2 regions of the Streptomyces sp. PsTaAH-124 genome follow, and region 2 is predicted to be linked to the other one. Evidence: riboswitches for the same ligand, from Rfam matches in the RefSeq annotation. Region 2 holds a riboswitch; the other holds the start of a gene.
What was found. A riboswitch is a leader RNA that binds a small molecule or an ion and turns the genes downstream of it on or off. The one in region 2 is predicted to bind fluoride.
Positions count from the first base shown of each region.

Region 1: linked by a shared signal. The riboswitch ahead of B086_RS42095 (NUDIX hydrolase) and the one ahead of B086_RS0112765 (DUF2180 family protein) in region 2 are both predicted to bind fluoride.

Region 1 covers NZ_KB892189.1:25,814-33,472, reverse strand. Annotated here, with positions in the region: gene B086_RS40950 (MutS-related protein) at 1-188, shown strand, start outside; gene B086_RS40945 (MutS-related protein) at 185-1,768, shown strand; gene B086_RS0127405 (manganese efflux pump MntP family protein) at 1,732-2,307, shown strand; gene B086_RS40940 (diacylglycerol kinase family protein) at 2,342-3,313, opposite strand; gene B086_RS42095 (NUDIX hydrolase) at 3,338-3,853, opposite strand; fluoride riboswitch at 3,884-3,947, opposite strand; gene B086_RS0127390 (hypothetical protein) at 4,029-4,559, opposite strand; gene B086_RS0127385 (DUF211 domain-containing protein) at 4,571-4,855, opposite strand; gene B086_RS0127380 (DUF190 domain-containing protein) at 4,900-5,250, opposite strand; gene B086_RS0127375 (universal stress protein) at 5,309-5,770, opposite strand; gene B086_RS0127370 (proton-conducting transporter membrane subunit) at 5,823-7,659, opposite strand, start outside.
Region 2 covers NZ_KB892165.1:211,215-218,873, reverse strand. Annotated here, with positions in the region: gene B086_RS0112785 (TetR/AcrR family transcriptional regulator) at 1-6, opposite strand, end outside; gene B086_RS0112780 (MBL fold metallo-hydrolase) at 144-1,370, shown strand; gene B086_RS0112775 (erythromycin esterase family protein) at 1,443-2,672, opposite strand; gene B086_RS0112770 (TioE family transcriptional regulator) at 2,753-3,553, shown strand; gene B086_RS0112765 (DUF2180 family protein) at 3,715-3,921, opposite strand; fluoride riboswitch at 4,083-4,163, opposite strand; gene B086_RS0112760 (inorganic diphosphatase) at 4,232-4,723, opposite strand; fluoride riboswitch at 4,749-4,815, opposite strand; fluoride riboswitch at 4,928-4,991, shown strand; gene ettA (energy-dependent translational throttle protein EttA) at 5,032-6,699, shown strand; gene B086_RS39920 (hypothetical protein) at 6,722-7,171, shown strand; gene B086_RS39915 (MFS transporter) at 7,168-7,659, shown strand, end outside.

The DNA of each region.
Region 1 (7,659 bases), on a different contig from region 2:
TCGTCGACGAACTGTCCAGGCTGGGCGAGGCCACCGTGAGCATGGTCGCCGCCGTCGACCCCGCCGACCCGGCCGTGCGTACCTTCCGCATCGCACGCGGCCCCGCCGACGGCCTCTCCCACGCCGTCGCCGTCGCCGAACGCCACGGCCTCACCCACGACCGCCTGCGCGCCAGGATCCGGCCGTGAGGGCGCGGCTCCTGCACCGCGACCGCGACCCGGCCTGGGACACCGCGCCCGGCCCGCAGGAGGACGACCTGACGCGGGACCTGGACCTCGGGACGCTGTACGCGGCGATGGCCGACGGCGACGCCTTCCTGTACGAATGCGCCCGCCGGGTCATGATGTCCCCGCTCACCGACCCCGAGGAGATCCGCTACCGGCAGGACGTCCTGGCCGACTGCCTGCGGCAGCCGGAGACGGTCCGCGAGCTGTACGCCCTGGCCACCGAGGCCCTGGCCCGCGAGAAGCGCGTCCTCGGCAGCTTCGTACGCTCCCCGGAGGCGTCCCTCGCCCGCTCGCTGGACGTCCTCGCGCTGTTCCTCGGACTCCTCCAGCGGCTGCGGCACCTGGCCGACACGCATGCCGGGGAGTTCCGCTCCGCCGGGTTCCGCCGGTTCTTCGCCATGCTGGCCGCCGAACTCGACGACGACTGCCTCACCCGGCTGCGCGGCCACGCCGAGCGGCTGCGCTTCCGCGGCGGTGTCCTGGTCAGCGCCCGGCCGACCCGCGGCTGCCGGGGCGCGGGGTACGTGCTGCGCGAACCGCCGCACAAGCGCGGCTGGCGCGACCTGTTCACCTCCTCCGGACCCCCGGCGTACACGTACCACCTGCCCGAACGCGACGAAGCCGGGGCCAGGGCGCTCGGCGAGCTGCGCGGGCGCGGCCTCGACCTCGCCGCCGACGCGCTGGCCCGCTCCTGCGACCACATCCTGGCCTTCTTCACCGCGCTCCGCCGCGAACTGGGCTTCTGCACCGGCTGCCTCAACCTGCGCGCGGCGCTCGCCGCCCGGGGCGCACCGGTGTGCCGCCCCGATCCCGCGCCCCCGGGCACACCGGTCCTCACCTGCCGCGGCCTGTACGACGTGTGCCTCGCGCTGCGCGGCCCCGGCCCCGTCGTCGGCAGCGACGTGGCCGCGGACGGGGCCCGGCTGCTGGTGGTCACGGGGGCCAACGAGGGCGGCAAGTCCACCTTCCTGCGCGCCGTGGGACTGGCCCATCTCATGGCGCAGAGCGGCATGTTCGCCGCCGCCGTCTCCTTCGCCGCCGACCCGCGCGACCAGGTGTTCACCCACTTCCGGCGGGAGGAGGACCCGGACCTGGTCAGCGGCAAACTGGACGAGGAGCTGGCACGGATGAGCGGCATCGCCGACCGCCTCACCGCGCGCGGCCTCGTCCTGTTCAACGAGTCGTTCGCCGCCACCGACGAGCGGGAGGGCGCGGAGATCAACCGGCAGATCCTTGGCGCCCTGACCGAGGCGGGGGTGAAGGCGGTGTGCGTCACCCACCTCTACGAGCTGTCCCACGGCCTGTACACACACCGCCCGGACGGCCCCCGCACCGTGTTCCTGCGCGCCGAGCGCACCCCCGACGGCCGCCGCACCCACCGGCTGGTCGAGGGCCCGCCCGAACCCACCGCCCACGGCGCCGATCTGTACGCGCGCGTCTTCGGCGAGCGGCCGACGGCTCCGGTGGGCGCGGCACACCTCGACGAGCGCGGAACGGGACGCCCATGGACTGGCTGCGCACCGCGGTCACGGCCGATCTGATCGGCCTGGCGGCCAACTTCGACAACTGGGGAGTGGGCCTCGCCTACGGCGTCGCCGGGATCAGGTTCCCGCACCGGATCAACGCGCTCGTCAACACGGTCGGCCTCGGCAGTGTCCTGCTGGGCGCGTACGGCGGAGACCTCGTCTCCCGCCGGGTGCCACCGGCCGTCGCCGGCCTGGTCGCGTGCGGGGTGCTCGTGTCGGTGGCGCTCCTCTACCTGTACCAGATGTACGTACGGCCCCGCCGCGCCCACCGCACCGCGCCGCCGGTGTCCGCACCCCCCGGCCCGCGCCAGGGCCTGCTGCTCGGCGTCGGCCTGTCGTTCACCAATGTCGCCAACGGCTTCGGGGCCACGGTCTCGGCGGCGGTCCCGCTGTGGGGCGTCGCCGCGGCCGTCACGTTCTGGGGCTACGCGATGATCTGGCTCGGCAACAGACTGGGGACCGGGGTGGCCGCCAGGGTCGTCGGCGCCTGGTCGCCCGCCGTCGCCGCCGCCGTGCTGATCGGTGTCGGGGTGCACGAGGCGACCGGGGCATAGCCCCGCTCCGGGCCCGCGCCGCCCGGCCCCACGGTCACTCCGCGGGCACCGGGCGGTACAGCAGCAGGGCGGCGGGCGCCGCCGTCAGGGTCAGCGTGTCGGGAGCGGTGGCCGTCTCGCCGTCGTAGGCGTAGGTCAGACCGCGCAGCCCGGCCAGCCACAGCCGGGGCACGACGTGCTGTTTGGGAAGGACGAGCGCGTGCGGTGCGTCGACCGCCTCGGCCAGCAGGGCCACCAGCCGGCCGTGCCGCTGCCCGGCGTCCGCGTCGAGCAGCCGCACGTCGAGCAGGCCGTCCGACAGCCGCTCGCGCGTCGGCAGGGCGTGCAGGGAGTGCTGCCGGTACACGCCGTTTCCCGCGAAGAGGAGCCAGAGGCGGCGTGGCGTGCCGTCCAGGCGCAGCGTGAAGGGCCGGGCGGTGCCGCTGGCCAGGGGCAGCGCCAGCGCCGTGGCGGCCCGCCGTCCGCAGCGGCGGCGGACCAGTTCCCGCAAGCGGACCAGATCGGCGTAGGCACCCAGGGCGAAGGTGTTCAGGAACACCCGGGGCGGCCGGTGGGGGCCCGGCGTGCCGATCAGGGCCACATCGACGGCCGCTCCCCGGCCCTCCTGCACGGCGGCGGCCGCCACGGAGACGGAACGCAGCCCGGCCGCGCCGGCGAAGTGGTCGAGCGCGCCGCCGGGGAAGACGGCGAGCGGGAGGCCGTGGCGCAGCGCGGCGCGGGCCGCTGCGTTGGCCGAGCCGTCACCGCCGACCACCCCCAGCGCCCCGCCCGCCTCGGCCGCCGACCGGGCGGCCGCCTCCAGGGCGGCGGGCAGGCCGTCAGGGGAGCGGACGGTGACCGGGCGGGCCCGGGGCAGCAGGCTCCGCAGCTCGGCGAGGGCGCGCTCCGCGCCGGTCGCGGCCGGGTTGGCCACCACCCGCAGTCCGGCCCCGCCGGGCAGCGGCCGTACGCGGGACGGGTCCGCGCGTCCCGTCGGCGCCGGACGGCCCCGCCGCTCCGCGGCCATGGCGCGCTCAGCCCCGTCCGGGCGTCACCGGGAGCGGAACGGGGGGAGCAGGGGCAGCGCCGACAGGGCGCGGGTGACCCGCGTGCCGTTCTGCGGGCGCCACAGGTTGCCCAGGTAGGGCGCGTACCGGCGCCCGCCCCGGTGGAAGAGACCCGGCAGATGGCCCGCCAGCGGCGGCTTCATGTCGAGATCGCGCAGCCGGGGGAACGCCACGAACTCGGCCGTCATGCCCTCCTCCCGGGAGGCGGGCGTCTGGCCGGGCGCGCGGCCCGCGGTGAACACCAGGTCCACGGTCCGCCGCCCGGTGTCCGGATCGACGGCCTCCAGGACGAACGCGACCCGGGCCGGTTCCACCGCGAGGCCGGTCTCCTCGCGGGTCTCGCGGCGGGCGCAGGCCACCATGCTCTCGCCCGCGCGGGGGGTGCCGCCGGGCAGCACCCAGTCGTCCGCGCCCCGCGCGGTGCGGTGGACGAGCAGCACCGACTCGCCCCGGAAGACGACGGCGGAGCAGCGCAGCAGGACATCGTCGGGCATCCTCATGCCGATCTCCTCGCAGATGATGTGCGGGTGTTACCGGTAGAGGCCATCAGCAGGAGGTCCTGCGGTTGTGGCGAGCCCCATCGCCATGGCGACGCCCTCCCATTGTGGCGTACGTCCCCGGTCCGTCCGCAAGTCCTCCGCGCGGCCCGGCGGACCCCGCGCGCGGCCCGGCCGGTCACGCGATGCGCAGCCGGATGCCGACCCAGGTGGTCGCGACGCCGCCCGCCGCCATGGCCAGCGCCCACAGGACGGGGCGGGCGGTCAGGAGGCGGGCGAGTGCGGCGCCGAGGACGGACAGGGCGAGGACGGCGAGGGCCACGACGATCCACGGCGGGCCGGGCAGGACCGCGCCCAGCGCGAGCGGCAGCGCGGCCCCGGCGAAGCTGGCCGCACAGGCGACGAGCGCGGCCCGCCAGGACCGCAGCAGGGCGAGCCGCCCCAGGTGCGTGGTGGCCATCTTCCGGCCGTGGCCGAGGCTGAGCTGCCGGGTGATGTGCGCGAGATGGGCCCGGCGTTCGGCGTAGTCGGCCACCATGACGGTGAAGGCGGAGGTGACCAGCGCGGCACAGCCGACCCGCACCGCCAGGCTCCAGCTGACCGGGGTGCCGGACCCGGTGAGGGAGGCGGAGGCGAGGGTGAGGGCGTTGAGCAGGCCGTCGGTGATCCCGAGGACGAGGGGGAGCCGGACGGTCTCGGCGGCCCTCATGACGGAGACGGTCATCTCTTGCGGGGGGTCCGGTCGAGTGTGTAGGCGCCCGCGACCACCTCGTCGGTGCTGTGCACGACGGCACCGGCGTGCTCGATGGCCCGCTGGATGGCCGGCAGGTCCAGGTCGTCGCCCTCGATGGTGACGTCGGTCCCGATGGTCTCGACGTCGATCTCGGTCACGGAGATGTTGACGGCCTGGACGCCCGGCACGTTCTCGATCTTCTGCGCCAGATGGGTGAGGCTCGGCTCGCTGATGGCCATGTCCACATCGAGGACCAGCCGGCGGATCGGCATGAGCGGTGTCCTTGTCGAAGTGCCTGCGTGTCCTGTCGGTGTGCCTACGCGCCGGGACGGTCGTCCGGGGTGAAGCGGACCAGTTCGCATTCCTCCAGGATGGCCGCCCCTTCGGAGACGATCCCGTCGAGCTCCGGCAAGAACGCCCGTACCTTCTCCGGGGAGTCGGCGAAGACGACCGCCATGGGCAGGTCCTCGCTCAGGGACAGGATGCGTTGGGTGTGGATGCGGGAGTGGGCGCCATAGCCCTCGACACCGCGGAAGACGCTGGCCCCGGCGATGCCCGCCTTGTGCGCGCGGTGCACGATCTCGGTGGCCAGGGGCTTGTGGTGCACGGTGTCGTTCTCGCCCACGAGGACGGTGACCTTCAGTCCGGGGCGGGTGTGCCTGCTCATGCGCGGTTGCTCCGTTCGGTTGACGTACTGCTCGTGGGTTCCTGGTGCGGGGGCGTTCTCACCCGGTGTCCTCGGGGGTCGCCGCGGCGGGGACCACGAGCACGGGCAGGGCGGCCCGCTCGGTCACCCGCCGCACCACGTCGCCCAGCGGCCGGGCCCGCAGATGGCTGTCCGCGCCGTGGCGGCCCAGGACGATCAGGTCGCATCCGTGCTCGGCGGCGCTCGCGAGGAGGTCGGCGGCGATGTCCGTGCCGGTGCCCCAGTCCAGGCGGAGCTGCCCGGCGAAGGGCGGCAGCGCCTGCCACGCCCGGTCGAAGCGCTCCTGCGCCCAGGCGCGCTGGGCGCCGAGGTCGCGGGTGCGCTCACCGCCGGTCTCGGTGTGCTCGGACGGTACGAGCACGGCGCGCACCAGGACGCCGCCCCGATCACCGGCCAGGGCGACCGCGGCCGCCAGCGCCGCGCGGGCGGCGGGCGAGGCGTCCCAGCCGACGAGGATCCTGTGGAACGGTGACGCGGTCATCGGCCTCCTCCTTCACCAGGACGGCTCGCGGGCACGGCCGCCGCCGGGCCGCTCATGACAGGGCCGCCACAAGCGCCAGGGCGCCGACCAGGGCGATCAGCATGTAGGTCAGATAGGCGTCCAGGCGGCCGCACTGGAGGCGTTTGGCCGCGGCCACCAGCGCGCGCAGCGGACGGTAGAACGGCTGGTACAGATACACCTCGACGACCTCCACCACGTCGGACGCGTAGTCGAGGGTGCCTCCGGTCGCCGCCGTGCGCACCGGCCCGGCACCCTCCGGTCCCGGTTCCGGTCGCGCCGGTCCCGGTTCCGGTGGTTCCCCGCTGCCCGGCGGTGCGGCCCCGGCGGGGACGGCGCGGGTCCGGGTGCGCAGCACGGCGCCCAGGACACGCCGGGTCGGGTTGGCGTACCCGAAGGGGGTGTACCGGTCGTCGCCGTGCACACCGCCGCTCGCCGAACGCCACGCCGGGACCCGCCGCACCCGCAGGGCCCCGCCGCGCGAGGCCGCCACCAGCAGCACCAGGACGCCCGCGCACAGCACCGGCATCACCACCCACAGCCAGCTCGGGGAGAGGCTGGAGAACCCGGCGAAGACGGGCTGCACGACCCAGGGCGACACCAGCGCGCCCGCGCTGACCTCCCGCGGCACCAGCGGTGCCAGACCCGCGCCGAGCACCCGCAGCTGAAGCGGGGTCAGGGCGGCGGCCAGGCCGCCCAGGGCCAGCAGCAGGACGCCCGCGCGCCCCGCGGCCCCCAGGTCCGCCCGGCACGGGGCGCGGCGGGCCGGACGGTCGTCCCGGGGGCCGAGGACGACCATGCCGACGATCCGGACGAAGGTGACCGAGGCGAAACCCGCGGTCAGCGCGATCAGGGCGCCCGCCACCGCGAGGGCGAGCCCGTAGGGGAAGGCGGAGTACCGGAACTGCTGCATCAGGCTCTCCAGCAGGAACCACTCCGAGACGAAGCCCGCGGTGGGCGGCAGCCCGGCGAGGGTGACGGCACCGGCGGCGAGCCCGCCGGCCGCCCACGGCAGCCGGCGCGCGGTGCCGCGCAGCCGTTCGAGGTCGCCGGTCCCGGCGTCCGCTTCGAGGGCCGCGGCCCCGGCGAAGAGCAGTGTCTTGGCGACCGCGTGCGCGATCGTCTGGAGCGTGGCGGCGATCAGCCCGGCGGCGGTGAGCCGCTCGCTGCCCGTGAGCGCGCCGACGAGCGCGACGGCGTACCCGGTGCAGATCAGGCCCGCGTTCTCGATGCTGGAGCAGGCGATGACCCGCTCCAGCCGGGCCTGCACGGCCGCGTGGGCGATGCCGAGGAACGCGGTCAGCGCGGCCAGCAGGAGCAGGGTGACGGCGAGCCAGGCGGGCGGCGGACCCAGCAGCGCGAAGGTGCGCCACAGCCCGTAGAAGCCCGCGTTGACGGCGACACCGGCCAGCACCGGACGCAGTCCCGCGGGCGTGGCGGCGTAACCGCGCGGCAGCCACACCTGCACGGGAGCCAGCCCGGTCTTCACGGCGAAGGCCAGCACGAGCAGCGCCCAGGTGGCCGAACGCGCGGCGCCCGCGGGCAGTTCGGCGAGCCCGGCCAGGGAGAAGTCTCCGGTGCGGGCGGTGCCGGTCAGCAGACCGAGCAGCAGCGCGGCACCGGACACCTTGCCGAAGCCGAACGTCGCCACGGCCGGACCGATGCGGCGGTGCCCGGCGGCGGTCAGCAGATAGAAGCCGAGGGTGATGCCCTCCCAGGCCATGACGAACAGGAAGACGTTGTCCGCGCTCTCCACCACGGCCACGGAGGCGAGCACCAGGGCGTGGTACGCGGCCGGCCCCCGGCCGGGCCGCCGCGCGGACGCCCAGCCCGCCGCGGTGAGACCGGCGGCGACGGCGACGGCGAAGGTC
Region 2 (7,659 bases):
CGCCACGCGAGTCACCCTAATGGGTCTTGCCTCTCAGACAAGATCTGTGCCAGGCACCCGCCGGGGACGGCGCGGGGCGGCCCGGGAACGGCGCGGCGGCCCCCTCATAATGGACCACCTGAGCGACCCCACCTGGAGGTAACGTGGCCGGCTTCCGTCCCTCGATTCCCGGGCTGAGCGCCCTGCGGCCCGAGGCCTTCGGCGTGGACCCCGGCGGTGCGCGCATGGCGCGGATCCGCCGCTCCCCGCACTTCAAGGACGGCGTCTTCCAGAACCCGGGAGGCCCGGCGAGCATCCGGCCCTCGGGCTCGATGCTCGACTTCGCCAAGCACTACTTCGACAAGGACGAGCGGGTCCGGCGCTCGCCCCGGGGCAATATCCCGGTGCACGCCACCACCTTCGCCGACCTGGCCCGTCCCGCGGCCAGCGGTCTGCGCCTGACCTGGCTGGGGCACTCCAGTGTGCTCGTGGAGATCGACGGGCACCGGGTGCTCTTCGACCCGGTGTGGGGCGAGCGCTGCTCGCCGTTCCCCTTCGCGGGCCCCCGCAGGCTGCACCCGGTGCCCCTGCCGCTGGCCGCGCTCGGCCCGGTCGACGTGGTGGTCATCTCCCACGACCACTACGACCACCTGGACCTGCCCACCATCAAGGCACTGGCCGCCACGGACACCCTCTTCGCGGTGCCGCTCGGCGTCGGCGCCCACCTCGAACACTGGGGTGTCTCCGCCGACCGGCTGCGCGAACTGGACTGGCACGAGGCCACCAAGGTCGGCGGACTGACCCTGACCGCCACCCCCGCCCGGCACTTCTGCGGCCGCGGCCTGCGCAACACCCAGCACACCCTGTGGGCCTCCTGGGTCGTCGCCGGTGACGAGCACCGCGTCTACCACAGCGGCGACACCGGCTACTTCGACGGTTTCCGGGACATCGGCGCCGACCACGGCCCCTTCGACGCCACGATGATCCAGCTCGGCGCGTACTCCGACTTCTGGCCCGAGGACCAGCCGGACGCCGGGCCGCTGCCGGGCGCCTGGCCGGACATCCACATGAACCCCACCCAGGGCGTGCAGAGCCACCTCGACCTGCAACAGGGCCGGGCCGAGGGCGTCATGCTGCCCATCCACTGGGGGACGTTCAACCTCGCCCTGCACCCCTGGTCGGAACCGGCGGAGTGGGCGCTGGCCGCGGCGGACGCGGTCGGCCAGGCTCTGGCCCTGCCCGTCCCGGGCCGCCCCTTCGAACCGGCCGGTGAGCTGCCCGCGCTCCCGTGGTGGCGCGACGTGTCCCGGTCCGCCCGCGCCCGCAGGTGGCCGGCGCCCGAACTGGGCCTGAAGGCCGCCCGCGGCCTCGACCTGCTGGCCGAGGACTGAACGAGGACTGCCGAGGACTGCCGAGGACCGAACCACCCGCCGCGCCCGCGCGGCCTCCTCCGCGCCCTGCTGTCAGGTGTGCGCCCGTCCGGCCTCCGGGACGTCCTTCACGAACACGATCCCGTCGGTCCGGGCCAGGTGCGCCGGGTCGAGCGGGGCGTAGCCGTGGTACGGCGACTGCCGGGGGACGGGCGGGGTGCCGCCCGCGAGGGCGTCCGCCAGGCCGCGCGCGTCGACGACACGGGGCCCGTCGGCTCCCGGGAGGGCGTACAGGATCCCTTCGAGGGTGTCCGGCGGCGGGACGTCCACACCCCGGTGGCGGAGCGTGCCGAGGGCGGTGGCCAGGAACGCGTACCGCTCGCCCAGGCGGGCGCCCACCAGCGCGCCCGCGCTCCACCACCGCACCGGCCGGCCGTCCATGTGTATGGTGCTCAGCTCCCGCTGGAGGTGGCCGTTGTGGGCGTGGACCAGCACCGGGCCGCGTTCGGCGAGGGCCAGCAGGTTGGCCGCCATCATCCGGTCCCGCAGGGCCACCAGCCAGGTCATCCGGTCCGGTGAGGTGTCGGCCGTCCGGGAGTGGTAGCGCAGCAGCCCGGTGGCGGTACGCCCGTACAGGCGCGCCCGTTCCAGCTCCGGTGGCGCGGCCGCCTCCATGAGCAGCGGTGTCTGGGTGTCGAGCAGCGTCACCAGGTCGTCGGCGATCAGCCGGAGCCGCGCGGCCTCGGCCGAGCGCCCCACCGACCGGGCCGGGTCCCGCATCGCGGCCGGTTCGCTCCAGCGGCCGTCGGCGCCGAGCAGCCGGTCCAGCTCCGGCGCGGCGCACGGAAGCAGACCGGCGTCCACCCGGGCGGCGAGAAAGGCGTGCAGCGCGGTCAGGGCGTGCCGGGGGCTCTCGGCGCCGGTCATCTCCAGCGGGCCGTCGATCCCGGCGAAGCGCACCCGCTCGGACAGCGGTCGCCCCTCGTTGAACTCCCGCATCCAGCGCACCAGTTCGCGGTTGGGCGCCGACACGTTGAACCACTCGTGACTGAAGCCGCGCTCCATCACCTCGTCCAGGGAGCCCCTGCCCCAGGTGACGTAGTCGTCCACGGCCAGGCCCCGCAGGCAGTCGCTCTCGATCGCGACGGTGCGGTACCCCTCCTCCTCGACGAGCTGCCGGAACAGCGCGTCGCGCGGTGCGAGGAGCGCGTCCTCGCCGTGGGTGGGCTCGCCCAGGGCGAGGATCCGGGGCCGGGACGGGAGCAGCCGCAGCACGGCGGCGGCGTCCACGGCATGGGCGGTGTTCCTGATACCGGTAGCCATGCCTTCAACGCTATCGTTGAACCCTCGGTGGAAACTTTTCCCGACCGCCCTCTTCAAAAGCCCCGGAAAACGGCAGGATCATGGCGTCCGACCCTCAAAGCAGCCCGCGAAGCAGCCTGCGGCTCAGGCCGGTCGACCTGGCCCGAGCGCACGGGCTGTCCACTCAGGCGGTCAGGAACTACGAGGCGGCCGGCATCCTCCCGGCCGCCGCCCGCACCGAGCACGGCTACCGCACCTACACCCCGCTGCACGCGCGCGCCCTGCGCACCTTCCTCGCCCTGGTGCCCGGCCACGGCCACCGCACGGCGGCCGCGGTGATGCGGGCGGTCGGGGAGGGCGCGGTGGAGGAGGCACTGCGCCTGATCGACGAGAGCCACGCCCAGCTCCTGGAGGACCGGCGGACCCTCCAGGCGGTCGAACAGGCCCTCCGGGGCCTCACATCACCTGCCGCGCCCGGTCCCGGCCCGGTGCCCCGGTCCGGACCGGTGCCCGCCTCCGTCCCGCGGGCCGGGGACTCCGGTCCGCGGGCCGGGACCTCGGGCGGCTTCATCGGCCCGCTGGCCGGGCAGCTCGGCATCCGGCCCGCGACCCTGCGCAAGTGGGAGCGCGCCGGACTGGTCCGCCCGCGCCGCGATCCGCGCACCGGCTACCGGGTGTACGACGAGGCCGCCGTGCGCGACGCCCGGCTGGTGCACCAGCTCAGACGCGGCGGCCATCCGCTGGAGCAGATCGCGCCGTTGATCGAACGGGTCCGCGCGGCGGGCGGCCCCGAACCGCTGGAGGCCACCCTGTGCGACTGGCGGGACCGGCTCAGCGAACGCGGGCGCGCGCTGCTGGCCGGGGCCGCCGAACTGGACGCGTATCTGCGCGAGCGCGGCTGACGGACGGACCGCACGAGGATGAAGTGAGGATGGGGTGAGGGGTGCGCCGGTCAGGACACGGCGCACCCCTCACCGGTGCCCTTCTCGCGACCGGGGCGCGCGGGTGTGCGCCTCGGAGGGACCCGCGCTGAAGGGCGGTCGGGGCAGGTGCCGGGAACCGGTCACCCGCTGCGCTCCGCGGCGAGGCAGGTGCGGCACACCATCCGCCGCGCGGCACGCGGCTTGGTGGCCAGACCGGCCCCGGTCAGGTCGTGCAGCGTCTGCGGAGTGGGCCGCCCGTGGCCGCGGCAGATGCCCGCGCCGCACGTACGGCAGACGGCGACGGCGACCGTCGTGACGTCGAGTTCCTGACAGTCGAAGCAGATCATCGCACCGCTCCGTCCCGGCCGGGGCCGGACGGACGCGCCGCACCCGGCAGGTGCCCCGGACGCGGGCGGCGCTCCGGGAGGCGCGGGGGAGTGGGTCCGTGAACGTGCACGGACGGCGGCGAAACGTCCACGTGCGTACCTCCCGAGGGCATGCGTCCTGACGTCGGTCAGGAACCATCAGCCCGGAGGAGGGCGGTTCGGGCCGGAGAACGGCCCAGGCGGGATCCATCGCCGAGTCCGAGTGAACCGGTCCGGGCGGCGCCGGTCAAGGCCGCCGCCGCCATCGGTGTCCCGGTCCCGCCGGGCGGCCCTATTCCAGACAGCCTGTGAGACGGGCGTACGCCTGCCGGGCCTCCGTCACGAACTCCTCGGCGGCCGGGGGGCCTTCGCACTCCTCGACCCGCCAGTGGTGCGCCGGGTCGAGCCGGTGCAGCACGGTGGCGAGGGTGCCCTCGTCCGCGTGCCAGGCACGCAGCGCCCGTACGCCGGTGAGGGCCGCGAAGTTGGCGTCGTGCGCCGGTACGCACACCAGCTCCGGGCACGGACGGCCGTCCCTGAGCGCGTGCACCAGCGCGACCGGCCGGGCCCGCACGGTCCGGCCCGGCAGCGCCGGTTCCTCCATCAGCAGCAGGACGGCGGTCGGCTCGCCGTCCTCGGTGAGGGTGTCGTCGATCCGGCCGGCGCCGACCGGGTAGCCGGTCACGCGGGTCGAGCCCGCGGCGGCCACATCGTGTCCGTCCGATCCGTCGTGCGGTGCGAACGGCGATCCGACCGTCGCCGCCACCATGACCATGATCTCCATCGCAGGCTCCTCCCGTGGTACGGCGGTCCACGCAGAGGCCATCAGCACGGCGGTCCGTGCGGTCACGGGCGAGCCCCATCGCCCCGGCACGTTCATTCTCCCCGGCCCGGCCGCCGGATATGCCTGCCATGTCCACCTGACGTCCGTCGCCACCGGGTGCGGGCGGCTCGGGCTGGCGCGCGGGCGCCCGCTGTGGGCACCATGGACGGAGACGGCGATGAGGCTCGCCCTTGACCGCACACCCCGTGCTGATGGCCTCTGTGAACGACGGCCGCCTCCCCGGCGGCCCGGTTACGGAGGCATCGCGGATGTACGCGTACACGATGCGCAACGTGCGGATGGCCCACGGCGACAAGGTCGTCCTGGACGACGTCACCCTCTCGTTCCGGCCCGGCGCCAAGATCGGTGTGGTCGGCCCCAACGGCATGGGCAAGTCCACCCTCCTGCGGATCATGGCGGGACTCGAACAGCCCGCGCGCGGGCAGGCGGCCCCGGCCCCGGACACCCGCGTCGGCATCCTGGAGCAGGAGCCCCGGCTCGACGACACGGCCACCGTCCGGGACAACGTCGAGGAGGGCGTCGCGGGCGTCCGGGACATGCTGCGCCGCTACGAGGAGGTCACCGCGCGCCTCGGCCGGGCCGAAGGACCGGAGGCACAGGACCTCCTGGACGAACTCGGCGCGCTCCAGGAGGCCCTGGACCACGCGGGCGCCTGGGACCTCGACTCCCGGCTGGAGCAGGCCATGGACGCCCTGCGCTGCCCGCCGTCCGGCACCCCGGTCCGCGGACTGTCGGGCGGTGAGCGCCGCCGGGTCGCGCTGTGCCGGCTGCTGCTGTCCCAGCCGGACCTGCTGCTCCTGGACGAGCCGACCAACCACCTGGACGCCGAGTCCGTGGCCTGGCTGGAACAGCACCTGGCCGACTACCCGGGCACGGTCGTCGCGGTCACCCACGACCGGTACTTCCTGGACAACGTCGCCCGCTGGATCCTGGAGATCGACCGCGGCCGCATCCACCCCTACGAGGGGAACTACTCCACCTACCTGGAGACCAAGGCCGCCCGCCTCCAGGTGGAGGGCCGCAAGGACGCCAAGCGGCAGAAGCGGCTCGCCGAGGAACTGGCCTGGGTGCGCGCGGGCGCCAAGGGCCGGCAGGCCGCCTCCAAGGCACGCGTGCAGCGCTACGAGGAACTGGCGAGCGAGGCCGCGCGCCGCCGCGAACCGGACTTCGAGGAGATCCGGATCCCGCCGGGCCCGCGCCTGGGCAGCCTCGTCCTGGAGGCCGACCACCTCACCAAGGGCCACGGCGACCGGCTGCTGATGGAGGACCTGTCCTTCTCGCTGCCGCGCGGCGGCCTCGTCGGCGTGATCGGCCCCAACGGCGTCGGCAAGACGACGCTCTTCAGGATGGTCGTCGGCGAGGAGCGGCCCGACAGCGGCACCCTGCGCCTGGGCGACACGGTCCGCATCTCCTACGCCGACCAGGACCGCGCCGGGCTCGACCCGGCCGCCAGCGTGTGGGAGGCGGTCTCCGGCGGCCAGGAGCACCTGCGCGTCGGCGGTGTGGAACTGCCCTCGCGCGCCTATGTCGCCACCTTCGGCTTCAAGGGCGCCGACCAGCAGAAGCCCGTCGGCCTGATGTCCGGCGGCGAGCGCAACCGGCTCAACCTGGCGCTCACCCTCAAGCAGGGCGGCAACCTGCTGCTGCTGGACGAGCCGACCAACGACCTCGACGTGGAGACCCTGGCCTCGCTGGAGCACGCGCTGCTCGCCTTCCCCGGCTGCGCCGTGATCACCGCGCACGACCGGTGGTTCCTGGACCGCGTCGCCACCCATGTGCTCGCCTGGGAGGGCGGCGCCCACTGGTTCTGGTTCGAGGGCAACTTCGCCGACTACGAGGCCAACAAGCGGCAGCGGCTGGGCGAGGAGGCCGCCCGCCCGCACCCGGTCACCCACCGGCGGCTGGTCCGCGGCTGACGCCCGACAGGAGCACCGCGCCATGACAGACCTCGACCGGGCGGCGGTGGCGGCCCTGCGCACGGCCCGCGTCACCGTCGTCAACGCCGAGTGGCACCTGCGCGAGGAGCAGGCCCTCGGCCGGCTCGCCCGCACCGGCCGCCTGGCCTGCACCCCGCTCTTCCCCGGCCACTTCGTCATCCAGGTCGTCGCGATCGGCGGACGGCCGCTCGGCCGCGCCCGCCACCACCGCGACGGCCGCCGCGCCCGCTGGGTCGCCGTCCCCGCGGGCACCGCCCACGAGATCGGTGGCTACCGCACCCTGCACGGCGCCGCCCGCGCCCTGGCCCGCCACGCGGGCCTGCGCCGCCGCCGCGTCACCGACGTCCCCGGCGGCCTCCCGCCGGACGGCGGCGCGGACGGCTCCGGCCGGAGCACGGGCCGCGGGCTCGCGCACGGCTCCCCGGAGCCACCGGCGGACCCGAAGCGGTGAGCGGCGCCGGTCGCCGCGGCCCGGCGGGCGGCACCGCGCTGCGCTTCGTGCTGCTCATCGGCGTGGTGAGCCTGTTCTCCGACATGGCCCACGAGGGCGCGCGCGGCATCACCGGGCCCTTCCTCGGCTCGCTCGGCGCCGGTGCCCTCGCCGTCTCCGTGATCGCGGGCACCGGCGAACTCCTCGGCTACGCACTGCGGTTCGTGTCCGGCCGGGCCGCCGACCGCACCGGCCGGTACTGGCCGATCACCGCCGCCGGCTACCTGGTGCAGATGGTCGCGGTGCCGCTGCTCGCCCTGGCCGGGCACTGGCCGGTGGCCGCCGTGCTGATCGCCGCCGAGCGCGCCGGACGCGCCCTGCGCACCCCCGCCCGGGACGCGATGCTCGCCCACGCCACCGCCGAGCTGGGCCGCGGCCGGGTCTTCGGCGTACGGGAGGCCCTGGACGCGGCCGGCGCGATGACCGGCCCGCTCGTCGTGGCCGGTGTG